2 regions of the Actinoplanes sp. NPDC026619 genome follow, and region 2 is predicted to be linked to the other one. Evidence: predicted binding sites of a transcription regulator. Region 2 holds the regulator's gene; the other holds the start of a gene.
What was found. Region 2 encodes HrcA, which represses chaperone genes, less so after heat shock. Its sites were predicted from a motif close to GGTTNGCACNCTCNNNNNGAGNGTGCNAACC; they were not measured.

Region 1: the regulator HrcA is predicted to act here: its motif matches at 9,128-9,158, upstream of groL (chaperonin GroEL).

Annotation. Positions count from the first base shown of each region.
Region 1 covers NZ_JBEZYA010000007.1:235,890-246,657, reverse strand. The annotation lists gene AB0E90_RS18015 (glycerol-3-phosphate dehydrogenase/oxidase) at 1-858, opposite strand, end outside; gene AB0E90_RS18010 (GNAT family N-acetyltransferase) at 936-1,841, shown strand; gene AB0E90_RS18005 (Ig-like domain-containing protein) at 1,882-7,098, shown strand; gene groL (chaperonin GroEL) at 7,288-8,910, opposite strand; gene AB0E90_RS17995 (hypothetical protein) at 9,190-10,119, opposite strand; gene AB0E90_RS17990 (GNAT family N-acetyltransferase) at 10,266-10,706, shown strand; gene AB0E90_RS17985 (GNAT family N-acetyltransferase) at 10,675-10,768, opposite strand, start outside.
Region 2 covers NZ_JBEZYA010000037.1:928-11,695, forward strand. The annotation lists gene lepA (translation elongation factor 4) at 1-1,452, shown strand, start outside; gene AB0E90_RS45300 (GlsB/YeaQ/YmgE family stress response membrane protein) at 1,535-1,810, shown strand; gene AB0E90_RS45305 (PAS domain S-box protein) at 1,934-3,472, opposite strand; gene AB0E90_RS45310 (hypothetical protein) at 3,716-4,585, opposite strand; gene AB0E90_RS45315 (enoyl-CoA hydratase-related protein) at 4,668-5,435, opposite strand; gene hemW (radical SAM family heme chaperone HemW) at 5,473-6,675, shown strand; gene AB0E90_RS45325 (DUF4870 domain-containing protein) at 6,727-7,416, opposite strand; gene hrcA (heat-inducible transcriptional repressor HrcA) at 7,570-8,592, shown strand; gene dnaJ (molecular chaperone DnaJ) at 8,627-9,769, shown strand; gene AB0E90_RS45340 (NAD(P)H-dependent oxidoreductase) at 9,925-10,560, opposite strand; gene AB0E90_RS45345 (MarR family transcriptional regulator) at 10,651-10,768, shown strand, end outside.

The DNA.
Region 1 (10,768 bases), on a different contig from region 2:
CGAGCGCGGCACCACCAGGTGGACGCCCTTGGAGGCGCGCACCCGCAGGCCGGGGCGGACGCCGACGTCGCTGAGCATGGTCGACAGGTCGTCGCTCCACACGCCGGTGGCGGCCACCACCGTGCGGGCCCGCACCTCGAAGTCGGGCGCGTCCGGCGATTCCAGGTCACGGACCCGGACGCCGACGACCTGGCGGGCCTCGCGCACGAAGCCGACCACCCGGGCGCTGGTCACCACGGCCGCGCCCAGGCTCGCCGCGGTGCGGGCCAGGGTGACCACCAAGCGGGCGTCGTCGACCTGGCCGTCGTAATAGCGGATCGCGCCGGCGATCGTGTCGGCCCGCAGGCTCGGGAACAGGTGGCGGGCGCCGTCGCGGGTCAGGTGGCGGTGCAGCGGCATGCCCCGGCCGGTGCCGAAGAGGCCGGCGAACACGTCGTACGCCGCCACGCCGAGCCCGTAATAACCCCGGTGCCAGACCCGGGCCACCGGGTTGGCGGCGGGCAGCGGCACCAGGATCGGCACCGGGCGCACCAGGTGCGGCGCGAGCCGGGTGGACAGCAGCCCCCGCTCGGTGAGCGCCTCGTGCACCAGATGCAACTCGAGCTGTTCCAGGTATCGCAAACCGCCGTGGATCAGCTTGCTGGACCGGCTGGACGTGCCGGCGGCCAGGTCACGGGCCTCGACCAGGGCGACCTTGAGGCCCCGGGAGGCGGCATCGAGGGCGGCGCCGGCGCCGGTGACCCCGCCACCGATGACCAGGACGTCGAACTGTTCGTCGCGGAGACGCCGCAGATCGGCGACCCGGCGGATCGGAGACAATCGGCCGGCCGTGTTGCGGGAGACGGAGGGATCGCGCACCCGTCCCACGTTAGCGCTCGCGGGTGTCACCCAGGCGAAGGAAAAATTATGGCTGCCGTCGGATAGGTTCGGCGGTTGTGGACCCCGAGTTCTGGATCTCCGAGCTGACCGACGACGACCTGCCCGCCGTGATCGCCCTGTGCCGGAACGCACTGGATCTGCCCGAGGACGCGGCCGAGGCGTCCGAGATCGTCCTGCGCCTGCGCGAGGCCGGCCGCCGGACGGGCTTCCTCGCGGTTTCCCCAGGTGACCGGGTGATCGGGGTGGTGCTCGGCTCCGTGTCGCACCGGGACGCCTCGATCGCGCACGTCGACCTGATCGCGGTCGACCCGGCCGAGCGTCGCCGCGGCGTCGGCCGGGCGCTGATGACCCGGATCGAGGGCGCGCTGGCCGGGATGGGCGCCGACGACGTGGTGCTGGCCGGCAACGCGCCCTATTACGCCTGGCCCGGCATCGACGTGCGCTACACACCCGCGCTCTGTGCGGCGATGGCGCTCGGCTTCGCCCAGGACCAACCGGCCTGGAACATGACCGCGTCCCTGCTCTCCGTGGCACCGACCGACGCGCAGGAGAAGAAGCTCGCCGACGAGGGCGTCACGATCCGCCGGGCGCTGGCCGGCGATGTCCCGAAGCTGTCCGAGTTCGCGCTGGCCAACTGGGGTTCCGGCTGGGCCGGCGAGATCGTCGACTCGATCGGGCGAGACCGGGCCGGCTGCCACCTCGCGGTGGAGTCGGACGGCACACTGCTGGGCTTCGCGGCGTACGGCTCGTCGCGCCCCAGCTGGTTCGGCCCGATGGGCACCACAGTCGCCGCCCGGGGCCGCGGGATCGGTTCGATCCTGCTGCGCCGCTGCCTGGCCGATCAACGCGCGGCCGGCCTCGAATCGGCGCAGATCGGCTGGGTGGGTCCGGTCCCGTTCTACTCGGCGGCGGTCGGCGCACGAGTCGAACGAGTGTTCTTCCTGTACCGCAAACAACTGTAATTCACCCCATTTAGCCCGCTTTTCTCCCTAGCCTCAGTACGTGAAGGGCTTGGGGATACGTCAGGCGGCCGCGGCACTGATCGCGCTGGGGGCGCTGATGCTCGCCGCCACCGCGCTCGCCACCCACCCGGCCGAGGCGGCCATCACCACGCCGTTCACCAGCCGCTTCGACGTGAACGCCAACGGGTCCATCCTGCTGCGCGGCAACACCGTCCTGACCTGCCCTTCCTCGGCCGCCTGCACGGCAGCGCGGAACGGCTCGGGCACCGGGGCGGCGCTGAACAACAACAGCTACACGATGATCTACACGGACGCGGACGGCGATCCGATCGGCACGTTCAACGACAGCAACGCGACGATCACGATGCCGCCCGGCAGCAGCGTGCTCTTCGCCGGCCTCTACTGGGGCGCCACGTCGGCGTTACCGAGCCGGAGCCAGGTGCTCTTCCGGACCCCGGCCGGCTCGGCCTGGAACTCGATCACCGCGTCCAGCCTCTACGTCAACAGCACGTTCTACCAGGGCTTCGCCGACGTCACCGGGCTGGTCGCCGGAGCCGGCAACGGGGTGTACGGGGTGGCGAACATCCAGGCCGCCCTGGGCATCGGGCAGTACGCCGGATGGTCGCTGGCCATCGCGTACCGCAATCCGGCTGAAGACCTGCGCAGCCTGCGCATCTACGACGGTTTTGGCTCGATCGCGTCCGGCACGCTGGACATTCCGATCACCGGCTTCGAGACGCCGCACTCCGGCACCGTGCACGCCAAGATCGGCGCGGTCGCCTACGAGGGCGACCTGGGCAACGTCGGGGACAGCCTGCAAGTCGACGGGCAGCCGCTGCACGACGCGGCCAATCCGGCGAACAACTTCTTCAACAGCACGGTCAGCGAATCCGGCTCGCTCGTGACCGGCCGTGATCCGGACTATCCGAACACCCTCGGTTTCGACATCGATCAGGTCGACGCGAGCGGGATGTTCACCAACGGCCAGTTGTCGACCAAGCTGACCCTGACCACGAGCGGCGACACGTACTACCCGGGCGTGATCACGTTCAGCATCGACCTCTACGCACCGAAGATCACCACGGCCGTGACCAGCTTCGACCTCAACGGTGGCGACCTGCTGCCCGGTGACGTCCTGGAGTACCGCATCGCCGTGCGCAACGACGGCAGCGACACTGCCGACAACGTCCTGGTGGCCGACGCGGTGCCGCCGCACACCACCTACGTGCCCGGCTCGCTCACCGGGCCCGGGACGTTCTCCGGGGGCACGGTCAGCTGGCAACTGGGGAGCATTCCCTATTTAGGTACGACGCTGGTGACCTTTCGCGTCACCGTCGACAACACCACCCCGGCCGGCTACGCGATCACCAACCTGGTCAACGCCAGTTATTCGGGGCACACCACCAGCGTCTCGGTCGCCGGCCTGAGCGGCTCGGCCGCCACCCCGGTGCTCCAGCCGCACCTCGACCGGGCCGCGACGCTGACCGTGAGCCCGACCTTCCTGCAGCGTGCGGCGCTGCCGGAGCCGGTGGTCTACCTGGCCACGGTCACCAACGTCGCCGGCGATCTCGAACCTGCCGCCCGCGCCGTGCTGACCCTGCCCACCGGCGTCACCCCGGGCACCCTGCCGGCCGGCTGCAGCGCCGCCCTCCCGGTGGTCACCTGCGCTCTCGGCCCACTGGTCGGCGGCAGCTCGGCGAGCGTGCCGATCCCGGCGGTCGTGGACGGCACCGCCGCCGACCACCCGGTCGCCTCGCTGCGGGCGGCCGGCAGCGGCGCGGATGCCAACGGCGGCAACGACACCGGCACCGCCGCCCTCACGGTCAACCGTCCGCCGGTCGCCGTCGCCGACACCGCGACCACCACCAACGGCAGCGCGGTGAGCGTCCCGGTGCTGGCCAACGACACCGACCCGGACGACGCGGCCGGCACGCTCACGGTGCTCGCGATCGTCAGCGGGCCGGCGCACGGCGCGGCCGTGATCGAGGCCGGCGGGACGATCACCTACACGCCGGTCGCGGGCTGGGCCGGCGCCGACGGCTTCGACTATCAGGTGGCCGACCCGCACGGCGGCACGGCCACCGCCCGGGCCACCGTGACCACCGCCAACGCGGCGCCGGTCGCCAACGACGACATGATCAATACGCTGCCGAACAGCGCGATCCAGATCGACGTGCTGGACAACGACTCCGACCCGAACCCCACCGACACGCTCACCGTCGCCGGGGTCACCCAGCCGCCGCCGACCGCGGGCACCGCCACCTTCACCAGCGGCGATGTCACGTTCACGCCGACCTCGTCGTTCGGCGGCACCGCCTCGTTCGACTACACGATCAGTGACGGCCACGGCGGCACCGCGACCGCGACCGTGCGGGTCGACGTGGCCAACGCGGCGCCCACCGCCGCCGACGACGTGCTGACCGCCCCGGCCGGCGCCGCCGGGCTGCCACTGCTGGTGCTCGCCAACGACACCGACCCGAACAACGACGCGCTGACCGTCACCGCCGCCGGCGTGGCCGACCACGGCACCGCCACGGTGGCCCCGGACCACCTGAGCGTTCTCTACACGGCCCCGGCCGGTTTCGCCGGTGCGGCGACCTTCACCTACGACATCAGCGACGGCAACGGCGGCGCCGGCACCGCGACCGTCACGGTGACCGTGGCCAACGGGCGGCCGACCGCCTACAACTTCACCGTCAACACCGTCCACCACACCGCGGTGACCCTGAACGCGATCGTCCAGTCGACCGACCCCAACGGCGACACGCTGCGCGTCTCCGGCACGACCGACCCGGCGCACGGCACAGTTTCGCTGGACGCCACCGGAAAGATCACCTACCTGCCGGACGTCGCGTTCGCGGGCTCGGACACCTTCAGCTACACGATCGACGACGGCAACGGCGGCACCGACACCGGCACCGTCTCGATCACCGTGGCCAATGCGGCCGCGGTGGCCCGGCCCGACATCGCGACGGCGGCCGGTGGAACCCCGGCGGTCATCACCGTGCTGGCGAACGACGACCCCGACCCGAACGGCGATCCGCTCACCATGACGATCGTCGGGGTGGCGGCGCACGGAACCACCTCGATCGGGGCCGACCGGCGGATCACCTACACGCCGGACGCCGGGTTCGTCGGCACCGACACCTTCGGCTACCGGCTCGACGACGGCCACGGCGGCACGACCAGCGCGACCGTGACGGTCACGACGGTGAACACGGCGCCGGTGGCCCGGGCGGACGCGGCCGCCACCGACACCAATATGGCCGTGGTCATCGCGGTGCTGGCCAACGACGACGACCCGAACGGCGACACGATCGCGCTGGATGCGGCGGGCACCGGCGGGCACGGGCAGGTCACCGACAACCACGACGGCACGCTCACCTACACCCCGGCCGCCGGCTTCTACGGCACCGACTCGTTCCTCTACTCGATCCACGACCCGTCCGCGCTGACCAGCTCGGCGATCGTCACCGTCACGGTGCGCGACGCTCCGCCGGTCGCCGCCGACGACACCTTCCGGGTGCGGCCGGACGTGCCCACCCAGCTCGGCCTGCTCGCCAACGACACCGACCCGAACACCGGGCAGCGGCTCAGCGTCGCCTCGGTCGGCCCGGTCGCCAAGGGCACGGTCACGCTGGGCACCGACGGGACGGTCACCTACCGGGCCGCCGCCGGCAGCATCGGCCCGGACGGCTTCACCTACGTGCTCACCGACGACCTGGGCCGCACCGACACCGGCGACGTCACCATCACCATCGACGGGGCGCCCACGGCCGTCGACGACACCGCCACCACCGCCTCGGCGACCGCGGTCGACATCCGGGTCGTCACCAACGACACCGACCCCGAGGCCCTGCCGCTCACCCTCGTCACGGCCGGGCAACCCGGTGACGGCAGCACCCGGATCAACCCCGGCGGCATCGTCACCTACACCCCGGACAGCGGCTTCACCGGCACCGACTCCTTCGGCTACACCATCCGGGACCCGATCGGGAACACCGCCACCGCGCAGGTACGGGTGCGGGTCGCGAACGCCGTGCCGGTCGCCCGGCCGGACGTGGCGGCGGGGCTGGCCGACCGGCCGCTCTACGTCGACGTGCTCGCCAACGACAGCGACCCGAATCCCGGGCAGACGCTGGCCATCGACGGGGTGGGCAACCCCGCGCACGGCACCGCTGAGGTGGCCGCGGGCCGGGTCCGCTTTCTGCCCGAGCGCGGCTGGACCGGCCAGGACACGTTCGGCTACCGGATCAGCGACGGTCACGGCGGGCTCGGCGGGTCGACCATCACGGTCACGATCAGCGGCGGTGCTCCGATCGCGGTGGCCGACGAGGGCACCACGGCGTACCGGAAGCCGGTCACCCTGCGCGTGCTGGCCAACGACCTCGACCCGGCCGGCACCCTGAAGGTCGACTCGGTCACCCAGCCCGCCAAGGGCACGGCGAGCCACACCGAGAGCTCGGTGACCTACACCCCGCCGGACGGCTTCGGCGGGCCGGCCACGTTCGCCTACAGCGCCACCGACGACGCCGGCCACCACACCGGCGCCGCGGTCACCGTGACGGTGGGCGCCCCGCCCACCGTGCCGGACAAGTCGGCCACCACCAAGCCGGGCGACCCGATCGACGTGCCGCTGCCGCACACCGAGAAGGGCGGCCGCAGCGTCACCGTCATCTCGGTCGGCAAACCGGCGCACGGCTCGGCGGTGCTGAACGCCGACGGCACCGTCACCTACACCCCGGACCCGGGCTTCAACGGCGTCGACACCTTCACGTACGACGTGGTCGACCCGGACGGCAACGTGGCCACCGCCTCGATCATCGTGACCGTGGCCAGCCCGGCCGCCGCCAACCAGCCCCCGATCGCGGCGGCCGACACGGTCACCATGGCGGCTGGTGACACGGTGGTGGTGCGGCCGACGCTCAACGACAGCGACCCGGACGGCGATCCGGTCACCATCGTGAAGCTCGGCAAGCCCGCCCACGGCGCGGTCCTGGCCGGCGCCGGAGACACGGTCAGCTATCGGCCCGCCGACGACTTCGCCAGCGGCGAGGACAGCTTCGACTACACGATCGCGGACGGGCGTGGCGGTCTCGCCACCGCGACCGTGACCATCCACGTGCGCGAGCTGGACTCGCTGCCGACCACCGGCAGCAACGCCCTCGTGCTGGCCCGGGCCGGCCTGTTCGCCATTGCGGTCGGTGCGGTCGTCTACTGGCTGGGACTCCCCGGCAAAAAGCGCGCTGACCTCTGACATTTACGCCTACCGCAGCCGGTCGCGGTCACCGGCGCCCTGGCGCCGCTGCTCGGCGGGGCGATGGTCATGTTCGGCGGCCACCTGGTCCCGGCGCCCGGCCGGCACCGGAGTTGATCGGCCGGGGCTGAACGACAGTAAGGGCGGGTCGCCGAAGCGACCCGCCCTTACCGGTTGTTACGACTGGACTCAGAAGTCCATGTCACCGCCGCCCGGGGCGCCGGCCGGAGCCGGGTTCTTCTCGGGCTTGTCGGCCACGACGGCCTCGGTGGTGAGGAACAGCGCAGCGATCGACGCGGCGTTCTGCAGCGCCGAGCGGGTGACCTTGGCCGGGTCGATGATGCCCGCGGCCAGGAGGTCGACGTACTCGCCGGTCGCGGCGTTGAGGCCGAAGCCCGCTTCGAGGTTGCGCACCTTCTCGACCACGACGCCACCCTCGAGGCCGGCGTTCACGGCGATCTGACGCAGCGGGGCGTCGAGCGCGAGCTTCACGATCTGCGCGCCGGTCGCCTCGTCGCCGGTCAGGTCCAGCTTCTCGAACGCGGTCTTGCCGGCCTGCACGAGCGCGACGCCACCACCGGGGACGATGCCCTCCTCGACGGCCGCCTTCGCGTTGCGAACGGCGTCCTCGATGCGGTGCTTGCGCTCCTTGAGCTCGACCTCGGTGGCCGCGCCGACCTTGATGACCGCAACGCCGCCGGCCAGCTTGGCCAGGCGCTCCTGCAGCTTCTCGCGGTCGTAGTCGGAGTCCGACTTCTCGATCTCGGCGCGGATCTGGTTGACCCGGCCCTGGATCTGCTCGGCGTCGCCGCCGCCGTCCACGACGGTGGTCTCGTCCTTGGTGATGACGATCTTGCGAGCGGTGCCCAGCAGGCTGATGTCGGCGTTGTCGAGCTTGAGGCCGACCTCTTCGCTGATGACGGCGCCACCGGTCAGGATGGCGATGTCCTCCAGCATGGCCTTGCGGCGGTCACCGAAGCCCGGGGCCTTGACGGCGACGGACTTGAAGGTGCCACGCACCTTGTTCACGACCAGGGTCGCCAGGGCCTCGCCCTCGACGTCCTCGGCGATGATGACCAGCGGCTTGCCGCCCTGCATGACCTTCTCGAGGACGGGCAGCAGGTCCTTGACCGCGGAGATCTTGCTGTTCGCGATCAGGATGTAGGGGTCGTCGAAGACGGCCTCCATGCGCTCGGCGTCAGTCATGAAGTACGCCGAGATGTAGCCCTTGTCGAAGCGCATGCCCTCGGTGAGCTCGAGCTCGAGACCGAAGGTGTTGCTCTCCTCGACGGTGATGACGCCTTCCTTGCCGACCTTGTCCATGGCCTCGGCGATGATCTCGCCGACCGTGGAGTCACCGGCGGAGATGGAGGCGGTGGAGGCGATCTGCTCCTTGGTCTCCACGTCCTTGGCGAGCTGCTGCAGCGCCTCGGAGACGCTCGCGACGGCGGCCTCGATGCCCCGCTTCAGGGCCATCGGGTTGGCGCCGGCGGCAACGTTACGGAGGCCCTCGCGGACCAGAGCCTGCGCGAGAACGGTCGCCGTCGTCGTGCCGTCACCGGCCACGTCGTCGGTCTTCTTGGCGACCTCCTTGACCAGCTCAGCGCCGATCTTCTCGAAGGTGCCCTCGAGCTCGATCTCCTTGGCGATGGATACACCATCGTTGGTGATCGTGGGCGCGCCCCACTTCTTCTCCAGCACGACGTTGCGGCCACGGGGGCCGAGCGTCACCTTGACGGCATCGGCGAGCTGGTTCATGCCACTCTCGAGGCCGCGACGAGCTTCCTCGTCGAATGCGATGATCTTGGCCATACGGCTGTGTCCTCCTGGACATACGCGGTGCCGGGCCTCATCGGCCCCGCCCGTTGAGTCTCTGCGGACGTCACCACCTGGCGATGTGACGTCCTCAGGCCGAGCCGGAAAGCCCGCGACGACCGGCCCCGTGCCTCGATGCCGATGGCGGCACCGCGACCGAGACCCCACCGTCCCGACCTGCTTGGCACTCAACAGTCGTGAGTGCCAATGACCTGTTTAGCACTCCCCGGGGGCGAGTGCAAGAAAACGCCACCTTGCGGGCAGCCGGCCGGACCCTCAGAAAGTCTCCGGCGCGGACATGCCGGCGAACAGGGATCGGCTGGTCACCGGGCCTTCGGCGCGGCGCGCCTGGCAATACGCCACGAGGGCGGCCATCGCCCAGAGCAGAACGGTGGGCACCGCCACGATGGTCGAGGCGATGCCGCCCCAGGCCGCGTCGGCCAGCCGGGGCAGCACGGTGACCGCCAGCGAGGCGACGATCAGCCCGCCCAGCGGCATCATCGAGAGCAGGTGGAGCGCGCGGCGCCGGCCGTTGCCACGCTCGATCAGCACCACGCAGCCGAGCACCCCGGTGAAGGTGAGCACGCCGGTGGAGAGCAGGCCGAGGCCGACGGCGAGCGGCACCGCGACGGCCGGACCGAGCCGGTCGGCGGTGAGCAGCAGCGGCAACGCCTGGGTGACCACGCTGAAGGCGGCGAACCACAGCCAGAGCGTGCGCAGCCGGTAGACCACCAGGCGCCACAGCGCGGCCGGCCGGGGCGGCACGCCGAGCGCCGCCCGATAGAGCGCCACCGCGACCGTGCCGGCCAGGCAGATCACCATGGGCAGCGCGGAGACGGTGAAATAAGCCAGCCACATCAGCGGGAGCAGCAGCAGGCCGAAGCCGCCGAGCAGGTCGAGCAGGGCGGGCGCGGCCACCACGGTGTCGTCCACCCGGCCGACGAAGAAGTGCATCGGCAGCGCGGCCAGCAGGCCGACCGGCAGCAGCGGCAGGCCGCAGCGGAGCAACACGCCGCCGAACCGCCTGAACCAGCCACGCAGCCCCGAGCCCGGCGGCGGGACCAGCGGATCGTCCGCGTCGGCGACGAGGTCCACGGGCGTGCCCGGGTATGGCAACTCGGCCGTCCGCGACTCCGGGTCGAACGGATCGGCGCTCTCCACCACCACGTCCCCGACGAGGTGCAAGACGTCCTCACCGTGGTCCATCGACACACTTTGCCCCAGCAGTCCGGTTATCGGCAACGGGTTGCCGGGGTGGTCCTCGCCGGGGTAGGCAGGACGACGTGGAGAGCTGGCGGGTGCACCGGGTGACAGCGCAGGACGCGGCCCGGGTGCGGGCGCTGCGTCTGGAGATGCTGGCCGACAGCCCGCTCGCCTTCCTGGAGACCCTGGCCACGGCGGCGGCGCGCCCGCACGAGGCCTACCGCCAGCGGATCATCCAGGGGTCGCGTGGCTGCCAGCTCGCGCAGTTCGTGGCCGACCCGGGCAATCGGGCCCGGCTGATCGGGCACGCCGGCGGCACGGTCCTGCCGGACGACCCGAACGAGACGGTCGTCTTCACCGTCTACGTCACCCCGGCCCGGCGCGGCGGCAAGCTGCTGGCCGAGCTGGTCGAGGCGGTGGCCGCCTGGTCACGGGCGTGCGGGCGGGACAGATTGATGCTGGAGGTGGCGGAGGGTAATCACCGCGCCATCCGTGCGTACGAAAAATTGGGTTTCGAGGACACCGGTGAGCGGGTGCCCCACCCGGTCGTGCCGAAGCTCACCGAGCTGCGGATGCGTCGTCGGATCTGACGAGGTCGCGCTGCCAGAGGATGTCCGACTCCACCTCGCGGTAGCCCATCTCCCGATTGATC
Region 2 (10,768 bases):
CTCCACATCATCCCGGTGCTCAACAAGATCGACCTGCCGGCGGCGCAGCCGGAGAAATATGCCGAGGAGCTGGCGAAGCTGATCGGTGTCGAGCCCGAATCGGTGATGCGGGTGTCCGGCAAGACCGGCGTCGGCGTCGGCGAGCTGCTCGACGAGATCGTCCGGCAGTTCCAGCCGCCGGTCGGCGACGCGCAGGCGCCGGCCCGCGCGATGATCTTCGACTCGGTGTACGACGTCTACCGGGGCGTGGTCACCTACGTCCGGGTCATCGACGGGCGGATCGAGGCGCGCGACCGGATCAAGATGATGTCCACCGGCGCGGTGCACGAGCTGCTCGAGATCGGCGTCGTGTCGCCCGAGATGGAGAAGGCGGGCGCGCTCGGCGTCGGCGAGGTGGGCTACCTGATCACCGGCGTGAAGGACGTTCGCCAGTCCAAGGTGGGCGACACCGTCACCGGCAACGTCCGGTCCGCCACCGAGCCGCTGGGCGGCTACAAAGAGCCCAAGCCGATGGTCTACTCGGGCCTCTACCCGATCGACGGCTCGGACTACCCGGCTCTGCGTGACGCGCTCGACAAGCTCAAGCTCAACGACGCCGCGCTGGTCTACGAGCCGGAGACGTCGCTGGCGCTCGGTTTCGGGTTCCGCGTCGGGTACCTCGGCCTGCTGCACCTGGAGATCATCGGGGAGCGGCTGGAGCGCGAGTTCAACCTCGATCTGATCTCCACCGCGCCGAACGTGGTCTACCGGGTGTACACGGAGGACGCCGAGGAGCGGGTCGTCACCAACCCGAGCGAGTTCCCGGACGGCAAGATCGCGGAGATTCACGAGCCGGTCGTGCGGGCCACCGTGCTGGTGCCCAACGAGTTCGTCGGCGCGGTCATGGAGTTGTGCCAGAGCCGCCGCGGCACCCTGCTCGGCATGGAGTACCTGTCGACCGAACGGGTGGAGTTGCGCTACACACTGCCGCTCGCCGAGATCATCTTCGACTTCTTCGACCAGCTGAAGAGCAAGACCAAGGGGTACGCGTCGCTCGACTACGAGCCCTCGGGCGAGCAGGCTTCCGAACTGGTCAAGGTGGACATCCTGTTGCACGGCGAGCCGGTCGACGCGTTCAGCGCGATCGTGCACAAGGACAAGGCGTACAACTACGGCGTCACCATCGCCTCCAAGCTGCAGAAACTCATTCCGCGGCAGCAGTTCGAGGTGCCGATCCAGGCGGCCATCGGCAGCCGGATCATCGCCCGGGAGACGATCCGCGCGATCCGCAAGGACGTCCTCGCCAAGTGCTACGGCGGTGACATCACGCGTAAGCGCAAGCTGCTCGAGAAGCAGAAAGAGGGCAAGAAGCGGATGAAGATGGTTGGCCGGGTGGAAGTGCCGCAGGAAGCCTTCATCGCCGCGCTCTCGACATCCGACTCCGGGGACACCAAGGGAGCAACCAAGAAATAAGTCGGTTTGGTTTTTCGGTAGGCCGGGAACTCTGGGGCTCGACGGACGCAACGAATGCTTCACCCCCCCCAGGAGGAACCCAATGACTGTTACCGGGATCATCACCGCTCTCATCGTCGGTCTCGTTATCGGCGCCCTCGGCCGCCTGGTCGTACCGGGCAAGCAGAACATCCCGATCTGGCTGACCATGGTCATCGGTGTGGTCGCCGCCCTGCTCGGCACCGTGATCGCCCGGGCGACCGGCGTTGCCGACACCAAGGGTGTCGACTGGATCGAGATCCTCTTCCAGGTCGTTCTCGCCGCTATCGGTGTCGCCCTGGTTGCGGGCGTCGGCTCGCGTCGCCGCATCACCCGGTAATTAGCTTCACCGGTAATCAGCTTCAACAGTGCAGACGCGGCATCTCCCAGCGACGCCGCGGGATGAAGAAGAAGCGCCGGACCCGAATAGGGTCCGGCGCTTCTACCGTTCAGGCGGAAAAGATCAGTAGCGGAATTTGTGCTGCGCGCTCCGGCGGTTGACCCAGGCCGGCAGCTCGTCCACATGGTCCAGGTGCGGGTGCTGCTCCTGCGGGTCGTGGCCGGCGGTGACGTTTTGCATGGTCACCACGTAACCCTGGACCAGGCGGTCCTCGCGCAGGTCACGGTAGGTGGCCTCGACCAGGATCTGGCTGTCGTCGGAGCGGCGCAGCGAGCAGAACAGCTTGCCGTCGCCACTGGCACTGAACGCCCGGCGCACCGGGCCACGGTCGTCGGGGTGCACCAGATCGGTGAACGTGGCCAGCGGCGACAACGATTCCTCGCCGATCAGCGTGCGGAGCGCCGGGCTCGCGTACCGGATTCGCTTGTCCTCGTCGATCACCAGCATCAGCTCGGCCGTGTTGCTGATCACAGTGCGGAGATATTGGTCGCTGTCGCGGCGGCCGACCGCCTCGACCAGCATGATCCGGTCGAGGGCCATCGCGGCCTGACCGGCCAACACCTCCAGGGCGTCGCGGGTCGCGGCCAGCACGTCGCGGCGGGCGGTCACGATCAGGGCGCCGCCGCTGGGGCGGGCCACGGCCATCGGTTCCAGCCACAGTGGGCAGACCAGGGTGCCGTAATCGCCGTCGGAGCCGGCCAGCCAGCTGCGCGGGCGCGATTTCGAACCGATCGGCTCGGTGGGCAGGGCGGACTCGGCCAGCCGCCGGTCGTCGGTGGCGAACAGCATCTCGCGCACCGCGGTGGCCGGCATCAGCTGGGCGACCGCGGCGTGCACGGCCTCCTCGACGGCCGGCTGGTCGGCGGCGGCGACAAGCGCGCCGCTGGCCGTGCGCAGCGCGTGCTCGCGCTCCGCGGCCCGGCTGTTCTGCGCGATCGAGTCGGCCAGGCGGGTGATGGTGAGCAGCAGCGTGATGGCGCCGACGACCGCGATCACCACGCCGTCGACGACCGCGCCGTTGAGCGCCTCGACCAGCAGCACGGTCGGCGGGGTCGCCACCGACACGCCCAGCAGGGCGGCCCAGTGGCCGCGCCACGGCGTCGGGTTCGGCGGCATCGGCTCGGTGAGGCCCTTCATCGACGGATGCAGCGCGGCGAGGCCCCACGTCACGTAGAGGACGACGTAGCCGATCTCGGTGACCGGGCCGTGCGACAGCGACCAGAAGATGTCGCTGGCCAGCACGCCGATCGAGCCGGCCAGCAGCAGAGCGGCGGAGACGTTGCGGCCGGCCGCCAGGACCAGCCGGACGGCGACCGCGATCAGGAGCAGATCGCCGATCACGTCGGCGGCCGAGATCTTGCCGATCTGGCCGTGGCCACCGATCAGGAAGACCCAGATCACCAGCAGCGTCGTGCAGGAGGCGGCGAGCAGGTCGATCAGCCGGGCCCGGTCGCTGAGCAGCGAGCCGAACCGGGTGAACTGCAGCAGCGCCGTCGCGACCAGCACGAACATGCCGTAGTAGAACGCCTCGGCCGGCCCTTCGGCGCGGAAGGCGTAGAGGACGTCACCGATCGCGAGGCTCGCGACCGAAGCTCCGATCAATACCCATGGGCCGACGCGGGTGGGTTTGTGCCACCGAACGCCGACGATGATCGCTAGACAGCTTCCGGCACCCAGCAGAATCCATTCGATCGCCCTCGACACGCCCTACTTAGTACCAGGGTGGTAGCTGTCTGTCCATGTGTCTGTATACGCTCAGCGATTGGCGGGCGGAATCGATGGACATCACGCAGAGCTACGACTGCCGCGATCCTGCCGGCGTCGGGGCGGCCGCAAAGCGGGACGTCAGCTGAACACCTGAGCGATGACCTGACGCTCGTCGATGCCACCGTCCGCCGTCACCGGCTGCCACTTGCCATCGGGGGCGTGCCACTCCATATCGGCGAAACGTACCCGTTCGAGGCCGGTGGCCGAGGCGTGCGAAACCAGCCAATGAGCGTACCGCCAGCCGGTGCTCTGATCGGAGACCGCGACCGTGAGGCCGGCCGCCTGCGCGGCTGCCGGGGTTTTCGCCAGGCCCTTGCCCCAGTCCAGCTTCAGCCCCTCGAGCAAGGCGGCCGCCGCGGCCGCGCCCCGCAACACCGGCGCTCCGGTCACCGTGCAGGCCACGGCGCCGGTCGCCCGGCCGGTCAGGGCACGCGCGAGCACGGCTGACTCGTCCGCCCACTTCTCGTACGCGTTCGGGTACGCCGAGCGCTGCACCCGCTGCGCCGCGTCGGTGACCCGCATCTTCTGCCAGCCCTTGACCTTCTTGAGGGAGGTGTAGAACTTGTCTGCCGCGTACCTCGGGTCCTTGATCTCCTCGACCGAGCCCCACCCCTGGCTGGGGCGCTGCTGGAACAGGCCGACCGAGTCCCGGTCGCCGTCGTCCAGGTTTTCCAGTTTCGACTCCTGCAGGGCGGTGGCCAGCGCCACCACGACGGCCCGCTCGGGCATGCCGCGCCGGATGCCGACCGCGGTGATGGTGGCGGCGTTGGCCATCTGCACCGGGTCGAGCGACACCTCGCCGTCGGCCTTCACCGTGCACTCCGGCCCGAGGGCCGGCATCGGCAGTTTGATGTCGCTGGGCAGGGTTTTGACCACGACCACCACGCCGATCGTGAGGATCAGTGCGAGCAGCACGAGCACCACGCCTCGTGTCCTGCGCAAGCGCACCTCCTCGACGGACCCGCAATGGGGTTCAGGCCACAAGGGTAGACAACGACTGCATCAGCGCGTCGTCACTGCGGCGGAGATGTCACTGCGGCACCCAGGAGGCCGGGCGCTTCTCCCGGAAAGCGGTCACGCCCTCCCGGCCTTCGGCCGATCGGAAGTAGCCTCCCGAGCGCTCGGCCAGGCCGGCCAGTTCCGCACGGATCGTGGCTTCCGGCGTACGCCGCAAAAGTTGTTTGGTGCCCGCGAGCGCGAGTGGCCCGCCCTGCACCAGCGCATCGCAGTAGGCCGCGACCGCGGCGTCGAGGCCTTCGGCCGAGACCGACGCCGTGACCAGGCCGATCTCCTCGGCCCGGACGCCGTCGAAGACGTTGCCGGTGAGATAGAGCTCGGTGGCCGCTCGCGGCGCCAGCCGGGGCAGGACGGTGGCGCTGATCACCGCGGGGATCACCCCCAGCCGGACCTCGGTGAACGCGAACGTCGCCTCGGGCGTGCAGACCGCGATGTCGGCCGCCGCGATCAGGCCCAGACCACCGGCCCGGGCCGGCCCGGCCACCCGCGCGACCACCGGCTTGGGGAACTCCCAGAGCGCGGCGAGCACGTCGGCCAGTTTCTCGGCCGGCACCCGGCCGGCCTCGCGCGCCTCGGCGGTCTCCTTCAGATCGGCGCCGGAGCAGAACACCGGGCCGGTGTGCGAGAGCACCACCACCCGCACCGAGGGGTCGGTCAGCGCGGTGGACAACGCGTCCAGCAGCTGGGTCATCAGGGCGGTGGAGAGGGCGTTGCGGTTGGCGGGGCTGTCCAGGGTCAAGGTGGTCACCCCGGCGGCTGTGGCGGAACGGACCAGATCCATGACGGAACCCTATCGGGGGCCCGTGCACACTTGACGGATGGCCGGTGCTCTTCCCGATGGTGATCCCGTTCCGCTCGACGGGTCGCTCCCGCCTGCCGCCGCCGAGGCGGCCGGGAAGGACGGATTCGCGGTCTACGTGCACGTTCCGTTCTGCGCGAGTCGATGCGGGTATTGCGACTTCAACACCTATACCGCCAGTGAACTGGGCGGAGGGGCCAGCCGGGAGGAATACGCCGACACGGTGCTTCGCGAGCTCGAGCTGGCTGCCCGGGTGATAGACCCGGCGAAAGTCGACACCGTCTTCGTGGGCGGCGGCACGCCGACCCTGCTGAGCGCGGACGACCTGGGCCGCATCCTCGAGGGCATCGACCGGACGTGGGGCCTGGCCGCCGGCGCCGAGATCACCACGGAGGCCAACCCCGAGTCGGTGACCCCCGACTACCTGCGCGCACTTCGCCGCAACGGCTTCACCCGGATCAGCCTCGGCATGCAGTCGGCCAGCCCGGCGGTGCTGCGGATCCTCGACCGCCGGCACACGGCCGGGCGGGCGCCGCAAGCGGCCCGGGAGGCGCGCGAAGCCGGGTTCGACCACGTCAACCTGGATCTGATCTACGGCACCCCGGGCGAGACGGCCGACGACTTCGCCGAATCCCTGCGGACGGTGATCGGTGCGGGGGTCGACCACGTCAGCGCGTACGCCCTGATCGTCGAGGACGGCACCCGGATGGCCGCCCGCATGCGCCGCGGCGAGATCCCGTTCCCGTCCGACGACGTGGCCGCCGATCGTTACCTGGCCGCCGAGCAGGCCCTGACCGGGGCGGGTTTCGGCTGGTACGAGGTCTCCAACTGGGCCACCAGCGAGGCGGCTCGCTGCCGGCACAACATGCTCTACTGGACCGGCGCCGACTGGTGGGGCCTCGGGCCGGGAGCGCACAGTCACGTGGGCGGCGTGCGCTGGTGGAACGTCAAGCATCCGACGGCGTACGCGAAAAGGCTTGCCGAAGGCGTCTCGCCGGGCCAGGCCCGGGAGATCCTCACCGGTGACGACCGCCGGGTGGAGGACATCATGCTGCGGGTGCGGCTGCGCGACGGCATCGCGCTGACCCGGGTCGACGCGGCCGGCGCGAAGCAGGCCCTGGCGGACGGCCTGCTCGATCCGGCCGCCTACGCCCGGCGGCTGCTGGTGCTGACCCTGCGGGGCCGGCTGCTGGCTGACGCCGTCATCCGTGACGTGGCGTGACGTACGTGGTGAGGGCGCCGGGCCCCCGGACCCGGCGCGTGCACCAGCTGCTTACTTGATCATCGAGACGGTCATCGGATAGTTGTACGGCTCGTTGTTGCTCGCCTTGACGCCGGCGATGACACCGAAGATCGTGGCCACGAGCCAGGCGACCGGCAGGATGATCCAGCCGATCAGGACGCACACGGTGAACCAGCCGATCACCGTGATGATCGTCCAGAGGAGCTGGAAGTTCAGCGCCTTGACGGCCTCGGCCCGCACCGCCGGTGACTGGTTGCCGCGGGCGAGGAGCGCCACCAGCGGCGCGATCCAGCCCCCGGCGCCGCCACCCAGGAAGGCGCCGGCCGCGCCACCGAAGTGCGCGATCAGGATCCAGTTACGGTCGTCGGGGCCGCCGGCGGGCGCGCCGCCGTACCCGTACGGCTGCTGCGGGTTGTAACCCCCCGGCGGAGGGCCGTAGCCGCCGCCGCTGCCGGGCGGAGGGCCGTATCCCGCGCCGCTGCTCGGCGGGGGACCATAGCCACCGCCGCTGCTCGGCGGGGGGCCGTAGCCGCCGCCGCTGGAGGGCGGCGGGCCGTACCCGCCACTCGGCGGTGGGTTGTATCCGCCTCCGGGAGGCGGTGGCGGAGTCGATCCGGAAGTCGGGTCGTTAGCCGCATATGGGTTGAATGGCGCGGTGGGGTCGTTCGGCCCGCCCGCGGGGGGCTGGCCGTCACCGGGCGGACGCGGTGGTTCTGTCATGGCTGACACCGTAGGACCGCAGCTCAACCGGGTACAGGGCGACATGCACGCAGAGTCGATGAATAGACAGTCCACTCGATCATCGCGCTGCCGACGGTGGCGCAGTAGACTGGCACTCTGTCACCGGGAGTGCCAGGCCGGGAGGAGGTCGGAATGAGTCTGGATGACCGCAAGCTCGAGGTGCTGCGGGCGATCGTCGAGGACTACGTCGAGACCCAGGAGCCGGTCGGCAGCAAAGCCCTGGTCGAGCGTCACCAGCTCGGCGTCTCGCCGGCCACGGTGCGTAACGACATGGCCGTGCTGGAGGAGGAAGGTTACATCCGGCAGCCGCACACCAGTGCCGGCCGGGTGCCGACCGACGCCGGTTACCGCCTCTTCGTCGACCGCCTCTCCAAGGTCAAGGCGCTCAGCCCGGCCGAGCGCCGCGCGATCGAGCGCTTCCTGATCGGCGCCGTCGACCTCGACGACGTGGTGCACCGCACGGTCCGGCTGCTCGCCCAGCTGACCCGCCAGGTCGCGGTGGTGCAATACCCGTCGCTGGCCCGCTCCTCGGTGCGCCACCTGGAGCTGGTGCCGATCTCCACCACCCGGATCATGCTCGTGATGATCGCCGACACCGGCCGGGTGGAGCAGCGCCTGGTCGAGCTGCCCGGCCCGGCCACCGCCGACGACGTGATGGAGCTGCGCCGCAAGGCCAACGAGAAACTCGCCGGGCAGCGGCTCTCGGACACCCCGCCGCTGGTGCAGTCGCTGGTCGACGAGTGCGCGCCCGGCCGCCGCGGCACGATGGCCTGCCTGGCCAGCGTGCTGCTGGAGACTCTCGTCGAGCGCAGCGAGGAACGCCTCATGCTCGCCGGAACGGCGAACTTGACTCGGGGAGGTGTGCTGGACTTCCAGGGCACACTTCGTCCCGTGCTCGAGGCCCTCGAAGAGGAGGTCATCCTGCTCAAGCTCATCGGCGACCTCGAACCCAGCAAGACCCGCGTCCGCATCGGCGACGAGAACGAGTTCGACAACCTGCGCTCGACCTCGGTCGTCAGCACCGGTTACGGCCCGGGTGCAACGATCGTTGGTGGGCTCGGCGTGCTCGGCCCCACCCGCATGGACTACCCCGGCACCATCGCCACGGTCCGAGCGGTGGCACGCTACGTAGGCGACCTGCTGGCACAGAACTGACGGAACCGCGCTGACATTGAGGACTCCAAACCCCGTGGCCAAGGATTACTACGGCATTCTCGGCGTGAGCCGGGAGGCAACCGACGACGAGATCAAGCGCGCCTACCGGAAGCTGGCTCGGCAGTTCCACCCCGACGTCAACCCCGACCCGGACGCGGCCGAGAAGTTCAAGGACATCAACGCGGCGTACGAGGTCCTGTCCGACGACCAGAAGCGGCAGATCGTCGACCTCGGCGGTGACCCGCTCGCGCCCGGTGGAGGCGTCGGCCCCGGTGGTCCCGGCGGACCGGGCGGTCCGTTCGTGGGCTTCCAGGACATCATGGACGCGTTCTTCGGCACCGCCGCCGCTGGTGGCGCCCGTGGCCCGCGCCCACGCACCCGGCCCGGCGGCGACGCGATCCTGCGCCTCGAGCTCGACCTGGTGGAGACCGCGTTCGGCGTCGAGGCGCCGATCACCGTCGACACCGCGGTGCTCTGCACCCAGTGCTCCGGCGCCGGCACCGCGCCCGGCACCCACCTGGCCACCTGCGAGACCTGCGGCGGCCGTGGCGAGGTGCAGAGCGTGCAGCGCACGTTCCTCGGCCAGGTCGTCTCGTCCCGCCCCTGCTCCACCTGCCAGGGCCACGGCACGGTCATCCCGCACCCGTGCCCGACCTGCGCCGGCGACGGCCGGGTCCGCACCCGCCGCTCGCTCACCGTCAAGATCCCGGCGGGCGTCGAGGACGGCATGCGCATCCGCCTGGCCCAGCAGGGCGAGGTCGGCCCGGGCGGCGGCACCGCCGGTGACCTCTACGTCGAGATCAGCGAGCGGCCGCACGACGTCTACTCCCGCAAGGGCGACGACCTGCACTGCCGGGTCACGCTGCCGATGACCGCGGCCGCGCTCGGCACCCGCCTCACGATCAAGACGCTGGACAGCGAAGAGGCGATCGAGGTCAAGGCCGGCACCCAGCCCGCCAGCACGCTGCGCATCCGCGGCAAGGGCGTGCCGCACCTGCGCGGTCAGGGCCGCGGCGATCTCTTCGTGCACCTCGACGTCAAGACGCCGACCAAGCTGACCGCCGACCAGGAGCGCATGCTGCGCGACTTCGCCAAGACCCGCGGCGAGGACATCGCCGAGCTGAGCAAGCAGGGCGGCTTCTTCAGCAGGATGCGCGACGCTTTCAACGGACATTGATTCAAGATGTCGTAGCTCGGTGGGGGGTTGCAGACCGCAGCTCCCGCCGAGGCCGGGCCGGGGCCCAGCTTCGCCGGCCCTGGCCCTTCATTCTGCGTGAGTGGCAAAAGCAAAACGCCGCCGGTGAGTCCCACCGGCGGCGTTCTCTGTTTCGCTCAGCGCGTGGCGATGGTGCGCCCGGCGTGCGCGGCGGCCTCGTGGGCGGCCTTCTTCAGCAGCTCGGCGGTCTCGCGCAGCGAGTCCATCGCCGGGTTGACGCCGGCCAGGGTCAGCTCGCGCTCGATCAGGGTGAGGTCGGCGCCCCAGATGTCGGCGACGACGCGGGTCAGGTACGACGTGTTGTGGTCCCAGCCCTCGCGCGGGGTGCCCGGACCGTAACCGCCGCCGCGGGTGGTCAGCAGGATCGCCGGCTTGCCGTCGAGCAGTCGCTCGCCCGGGTTCGAGCCGCCGGCCATGGCCAGGTCGATCCAGATCTTGGCGTGCTGCGAGATGCCGTAGTTGTAGAGCGGCAGGGCCAGGATGACGGCCTCGGCGTCACGGAGCTCGGCGGCGACCTGCTGGGCGAGCGCCTGGGCGGCGCGCTGCGCGTCGGTGCGCTGCTCTTCGGGCGTGAAGTTGGCGCCGATGGCGGTCTGCCAGGCGTCCGCGGGCAGCGGGTCGGAGCCGAGGTGCCGGCGGACGAACTCGGTGCCCGGCCGGACGGCGGCCCACTCGGCCTCGGCCAGGTCGGCGAGCTCGCTGCTGGCCGAGTTGGGGCCCTGGATGCTGGCGTCGATGCGCAGAACGGTCACGGCACTCCCTAGTACGTTGAATATTCAACTCGATAGTGCCACGGTTGGAGTTGAATGTTCAAGTCGCTCACCTGAGTTACAGTACCGTTTGTGAACAGCACCACTCCCGACGACGTCCCCTGGCTCTCGCCGGACGAGCTCGCCTCGTGGATGTCCCTGACCGCGATGCTCATGACCCTGCCCGGAGCCATCGACGCCCAGCTCAAGC